DNA from 2 places in the Bacteroides sp. OM08-11 genome. Region 2 is predicted to be linked to the other one. Evidence: riboswitches for the same ligand, from Rfam matches in the RefSeq annotation. Region 2 holds a riboswitch; the other holds the start of a gene.
What was found. A riboswitch is a leader RNA that binds a small molecule or an ion and turns the genes downstream of it on or off. The one in region 2 is predicted to bind thiamine pyrophosphate.
Positions count from the first base shown of each region.

Region 1: another riboswitch for thiamine pyrophosphate. It lies ahead of DXC10_RS03935 (TonB-dependent receptor); the one in region 2 lies ahead of thiS (sulfur carrier protein ThiS).

Region 1 covers NZ_QSTJ01000002.1:21,013-24,403, reverse strand. The annotation lists gene DXC10_RS03950 (hypothetical protein) at 1-128, opposite strand, end outside; gene DXC10_RS03945 (hypothetical protein) at 268-516, shown strand; gene DXC10_RS03940 (mechanosensitive ion channel family protein) at 614-1,465, opposite strand; TPP riboswitch at 1,588-1,683, shown strand; gene DXC10_RS03935 (TonB-dependent receptor) at 1,861-3,391, shown strand, end outside.
Region 2 covers NZ_QSTJ01000005.1:127,858-131,248, reverse strand. The annotation lists gene fabD (ACP S-malonyltransferase) at 267-1,154, shown strand; gene DXC10_RS10680 (hypothetical protein) at 1,244-1,771, shown strand; TPP riboswitch at 1,860-1,951, shown strand; gene thiS (sulfur carrier protein ThiS) at 2,020-2,217, shown strand; gene DXC10_RS10670 (thiamine phosphate synthase) at 2,244-2,885, shown strand; gene DXC10_RS10665 (thiazole synthase) at 2,901-3,391, shown strand, end outside.

The DNA of each region.
Region 1 (3,391 bases), on a different contig from region 2:
GTAATTTCCTTGGTCGAATTAGTATCCGCCATATAAAAATTACCTATAAGAAAAAGCCCATAGACAATAGAACCTACGCAAGCAAAATGACAAAACATATTAATCATCTTACTATCCATTTCTGTCATCCATATCCATTTTTTATAGAAAGGAGAAGTAATTGCAACAAATACAACACATTACGTTCCACTATACCCCTTCATCTCCCTATGAACTAACTTACCCGACAGAATGTTATACCTAATAATAACTAAAAACGAAAGTATCATGGATAAAAGCTTAATTCATAGCAATGAATTACATTTCATCAATAAGAAACGTATTCACGAAGCAGTAGAGAAAATGGTAGATTCACTGGATATGGCGGCAGGTTCCACCATGGGATTTAACCTGTATGCAGTAGTAGAAACTTATTTTACAGATTTGAAAAAGCGAAAAGAAATTAACCGCTTATTGAGTTTGGAGAAAAATACTTGTGAGAAGATAGAAGAAGAACTCCATGTCTTCGAGATATAATATAAATAAAAACCATCACTGATTACACAGATAGAAACTTAATTAAATTTTTATCTGTGTAATCAGTGATGAAAAAATCTTTTCACATATCGATTTATTAATCTTTTGCCTGATGTACTGTCAACTGCGGGAACGGGAAACCAATACCTTCTTCATTGAATACAGCATAAATAGTCTTATTCATGTCGAAATAAACGCCCCAGTAATCAGCGCTGTTCACCCACACGCGGATAACAACATTCACACTGCTGGCATCCAAAGCATGAAGTGCTATAAAAGGCTCAGGAGTATTCAGTATACGCTTATCAGCAGCTAGAATACGGCGTACCGTACTTTCTACTTTATCATAATTCTCTCCATACTCCACACCGATTATCCAATCCACACGGCGGGTATTTTCGCGGCTGTAATTAGTCACCGTCCCACTACTCAAAGCACCGTTAGGGATATAAATCACTTTATTATCGGCTGTAGTCAGAATAGTATGAAAAATCTGGATCTCGCGTACCGTACCAGATACCCCCTGGCTCTCAATCCAATCACCTACTTTAAAAGGGCGGAACAGTAAAACGATGAGTCCACCGGCAAAATTCTGCAAGTTTCCTGACAATGCCATACCAATAGCCACACCGGCAGAAGCCAGTAAAGCGGCAAATGAAGTAGTTTCTACCCCCAACTTACCGATAACGGCAATAATCAATAAGATCGTCAGCAGAATATTGACCAAACTTTTCACGAAACTCTGAATACTCGGCTCAATTTGTCTTTTTGACAATATTTTGGCTAAAAGCTTCTTGATAAAAGAAATCAAGAACCTACCTACTACGAAAATAATGATAGCGCCAATGATGCGACCACCAGCACCAACGCCCCAGTCTATCAACTGTTGAATAAGAATTTGTACCTTGCTGAAACCTTCTTCAGCAGCTTGAACGGCAACCGCCGCCATTAACAAAGGTGATAACATAATGATTTTGTTTTAATAAATTAATGTGGCAAAATTAACAAATTAATTCAGTTTTCGTTCACAGAACTTGTAGATTTCGTCAGAAAGTAATACTTTTGCAACCGATTTCAACTAAGGGGTGCCCTAATATGACGGGCTGAGAACATACCCATTGACCTGATCCGGGTAGTGCCGGCGGAGGGAAAAGAAGAAAAATTCCCCTTTTCTGGTTTCATCACTGATTATACAGATTAACACAGCTTGTTCACCACAGAGAACAACAGAAGTCATAAAAGGATAAAAGCTTGTGTTAGTCCGCATGATTTGCGGTTAAAAAATCTTTGTGAACCCAGTATTCTCTGTGATGAAAGTAAAAACATCAAATAAAAGTATTGCAAATGAAAAGACGTGTAATGGCGACATGCCTTCTAATGGTAGCGTTGAGTGTCTGTGCGCAGCCCAAAGAAAAGGATAGCTTGCAAGTAGTGGATCTACAGGAAGTAGAAATTATTTCCACACGTGCCACAGGAACCACTCCGGTGGCATTTACCAATGTAAATAAAGAACAACTGAAAAAACAGAATTTCGGAGTGGATATTCCATATTTACTGACATTTACCCCTTCTGTACTGACAACAAGCGATGCAGGAACCGGCATCGGCTATACCAGTATTCGTGTGCGCGGAACGGATGCTACGCGCATCAACGTCACTACCAACGGTATACCGATGAACGATGCCGAGAGCCATTCCATCTTCTGGGTAAACACGCCCGATTTTGCTTCATCCCTGCAAGATATGCAAATCCAACGTGGCGCGGGAACTTCAACAAACGGTGCAGGTGCTTTCGGCGCCAGTATCAACATGCAGACACAAGGTATTTCACCGAAACCATACGCTGAAATCTCCGGTTCTTACGGCTCGTTCAACACGCATAAAGAAACCGTAAAAGTGGGAACAGGTATCATCAATGAGCATTGGGGGTTTGACGCTCGTCTGTCTAATATCCAAAGTGACGGTTACAGAGACCGTGCCGACGCCGACCTGAAATCTTATTTTGTCCAGGGTGGTTATTACAATGAAAATACCACTATCAAGTTCATCACCTTTGGTGGAAAAGAAGAGACTTACCATGCTTGGGACGGGCTGGACAAAGAGATGCTACAAGCACATCGTAAATACAATCCAAACGGAGAAATAAAGGATGATGAAGGAAACGTGACAGGTTTCTATGACAACCAGATAGACTATTATCGCCAAACACATTACCAACTGTTACTGAACCAGATCCTATCGCCGTTTTGGGATCTAAACGTAGCCCTGCACTATACCGACGGAGATGGCTATTACGAAGAATATAAAAACGCACGTACCTTGATGGAATATGGTCTGCAGCCTTTCGAGGTGAATGGTCAGACTATCAAAAAGTCCAATCTCGTACGACGTAAATTAGTGAACAGCGGTTTTGGTGGTGGAGTGTTCTCCGTAAACTATAACAGTGATAAAATCGATGCATCCATAGGCGGAGGATTGAACTATTATAAGAATACGCACAACGGTAAGGTGATATGGGTAAAGGACTATATCGGTAACCTAAGCCCCGACCATGAATACTACCGTAACATCGGTCGCAAAACAGATGGTAATATCTATGCGAAAGCCAACTGGAAAGTAGGTGGTGGCGTTAATCTCTATGCCGACCTGCAATATCGTTACACCCGTTACAAGATAAATGGCAACAACGATAAATGGGACTGGACTGCTGATCCCGGTCATCTGCAACCGCTCAACATCGACGAAGAATTTAATTTCTTCAACCCGAAAACCGGTGTTTTCTGGAGTATCAACCCATATAATAAAGTATACGGTTCCTTCAGCGTTGCCCATAAAGAACCTACCCGTAATAATTATACCGATAATTTCTTCGCTA
Region 2 (3,391 bases):
TCATATTTACGTGTTATCATATAAAATACAATATGTATTTTAGCAATAGAAAAGAGGTTGCTATTGTATTGTACGTAACAAGTATGAAGTACTTTATTTATAAGGATTTCAATAAGCAACCATTATATCTGAAAGATTGTAGGGATATTGTATTATTAATGCATCTCCAACCCTATATTGCACAAAAAACTCTATTTGTGCGGTGAATATCAGAAAAACCTTTACCTTTGCGACACTTTTTAATTAAACACTAAAAAACAAGTAAAATGAAAGCATTTGTATTTCCGGGTCAAGGTGCCCAATTTGTAGGCATGGGAAAAGACTTGTACGAAAACTCGGCTTTAGCCAAAGAACTTTTTGAAAAAGCAAATGATATCCTGGGATATCGCATTACAGATATTATGTTCAACGGTACAGACGAAGATCTGCGCCAGACTAAGGTTACTCAACCTGCCGTATTCCTTCATTCCGTTATCTCCGCACTTTGCATGGGCGATGACTTTAAACCGGAAATGACTGCTGGACATTCACTGGGTGAGTTCTCCGCATTGGTTGCAGCCGGTGCTTTGAGTTTCGAAGACGGCTTGAAGTTGGTTTATGCCCGTGCCATGGCAATGCAGAAAGCTTGTGAAGCACACCCTTCTACCATGGCGGCCATCATAGCCCTTCCGGATGAAAAAGTGGAGGAAATCTGTACTCAGGTAAATACCGAAGGCGAAGTTTGCGTAGCCGCCAATTACAACTGTCCGGGACAAATTGTTATCTCCGGTTCAATGGAAGGTATCAATAAAGCTTGCGAATTGATGAAAGTAGCCGGTGCAAAACGTGCTTTACCTTTAAAGGTTGGCGGCGCTTTCCACTCTCCGTTGATGAATCCTGCTAAAATAGAATTGGAAGCAGCCATTAATGCGACTGAAATTCATGCTCCCCAATGTCCTGTATATCAGAATGTAGATGCACTGCCCCATACTGACCCGGAAGAAATCAAGAAAAACCTCGTTGCCCAGTTGACAGCTTCTGTACGCTGGACTCAGACTGTGAAGAACATGGTGGCTGACGGCGCTACAGAATTCACAGAATGCGGTCCCGGCGCAGTGCTTCAAGGTCTTATCAAAAAAATTGCTCCCGAAGCAAATGCTCATGGCATTGCATAACTTTTAAACATACCATTATAATGAAGGTTGCTTTCCTTTTGGAAAGTGGCCTTTTTTTTATACCTATCTCTGCCGAAAGATTGAGAACCATGAAAAATATAGATAAATTCAGAAACGCATTGGATGTATCCATCAATAAGTTATCTATAGATGCATTAGTACATGAAATCTGTAATAAACCGGAATACCTGAAAGACATGCATCAACTGATATCTGATGAAAAGCAAGCCGTCTCATGGCGAGCCATCTGGGTATGTGAGAAAGTGAGCGAATTGTACCCCAGCTGGTTTGCTCCATTATACAATGACATACTTCAAAGATTATTAGTTTGTCGGCACGAGGGTTCCAAACGCTTATTATTATCCATACTTTACAATATACCCGCCCCTACTCCTATTCCCGTCGATTTACTAAATTATTGCTTAGACCACATGTTGTCGCCCAAAGAAAGTATAGGTGTACAAGCATTATCCATCCGAATGGCATATAAACTTTGCAAGTTAGAACCGGAACTCCTGAAAGAGTTGCAACTTATACTTGAGAACACCGATACAGAGTATTATTCTAGCAGTGTCAGGAGCGCCATACGAAACATTTTTAAGAAAATAAAGAAGTAGTAGTTTCAGGAAACAAATTGTAATTCGATAAATAAAAAAAATCGGTTCTTTTGTTTTTTATGTCTGTATTTCCCTTACCTTTGCCATTGTAAAGACAAAGGGGTGCCCGGTCCGGGCTGAGATTATACCCTCGAACCTGATGCAGTTAGTACTGCCGTAGGAATTGAACATTATATTCTTCATATTTCCGCCTTAGCGGCGCTTCTTTGTATTTACTTCCATTATTGATTATTTACAATAAACAGAAAATGAAAGTATTAATAAACAACAAAGAAGTGGAAACAGCCGCTGTTACCCTTTTACAACTAACAGAAGAACTTTCCTTACCAGCGCAAGGTATTGCAGTTGCCGTAAACAACCGTATGATACCACGCACAGAATGGACAGACTATGTATTGTCCGCAGGTATTTCCATTGTCATCATAAAAGCCGCTTGTGGAGGATGAGGAATATGAAAAGTAAAAAAAACGAAATGAGAAACGGAACCCTACAGTTCATTACTCATTATACAGAACAATATACATATCTAGACTCCGTACGTATGGCTTTGGAAGGTGGATGCCGATGGGTCCAACTACGCATGAAAGACACTCCTATTGAAGAGATTCTCCCCATAGCCATAGAAACGAAAAAGCTATGTGAAAGCTATGACGCCACATTCATTATCGATGACCATGTAGAACTGATACAAGAAGTTCAAGCCGAGGGTGTACATCTTGGAAAAAAAGATGTGCCTATCGCCGAAGCACGCCGTATTCTCGGAAATAAATATATAATAGGTGGTACGGCAAATACATACGAAGACGTCAAAAACCTCTATTCTGCCGGAGCCGATTATATAGGTTGTGGTCCTTTCAGATATACCACCACTAAAAAGAACCTTAATCCGATACTGGGACTGGAAGGATACAAAAGCATCATACAACAAGCGAAAAAAAACTCTATCAACCTCCCTATCATTGCCATCGGCGGAATAACCGTCGAGGACATTCCTGCCATAATGGCCACAGGTATCAATGGAATTGCCCTGTCAGGTAGCATCTTGCGGGCAAGTGACCCAATAGAAGAAATGAAAAAAATCATTTCAATCATCAAAAAGGAAGCAAGACAATAAACGAATTATACAGACATGGAAAAATTAATCATTGCGGGACGTGAATTCAGCTCGCGCCTGTTCTTAGGAACCGGAAAATTCAATTCAAATGAAGTGATGAAGCAATCGATATTGGCATCTGGCACAGAAATGGTGACGGTAGCCATGAAGCGTATCGAACTGGACAACCGGGAAGATGACATGTTGATGCATATCAAGCATCCTCATATCCAACTTCTACCCAACACCTCGGGAGTACGTAATGCCGAAGAAGCCGTATTTGCCGCCCAGATGGCGCGCGAAGCGTTTGGTACCAATTGGTTGAAACTGGAGATACATCCCGATCCGCGTTACTTACTTCCCGATTCCGTAGAAACCCTGAAAGCCACTGAAGAGTTGGTTAAACTAGGATTTGTAGTGCTTCCTTATTGCCAAGCAGACCCTACCTTGTGTAAACGTCTAGAAGAAGCTGGTGCGGCTACCGTCATGCCGTTGGGAGCCCCCATCGGTACCAATAAAGGATTACA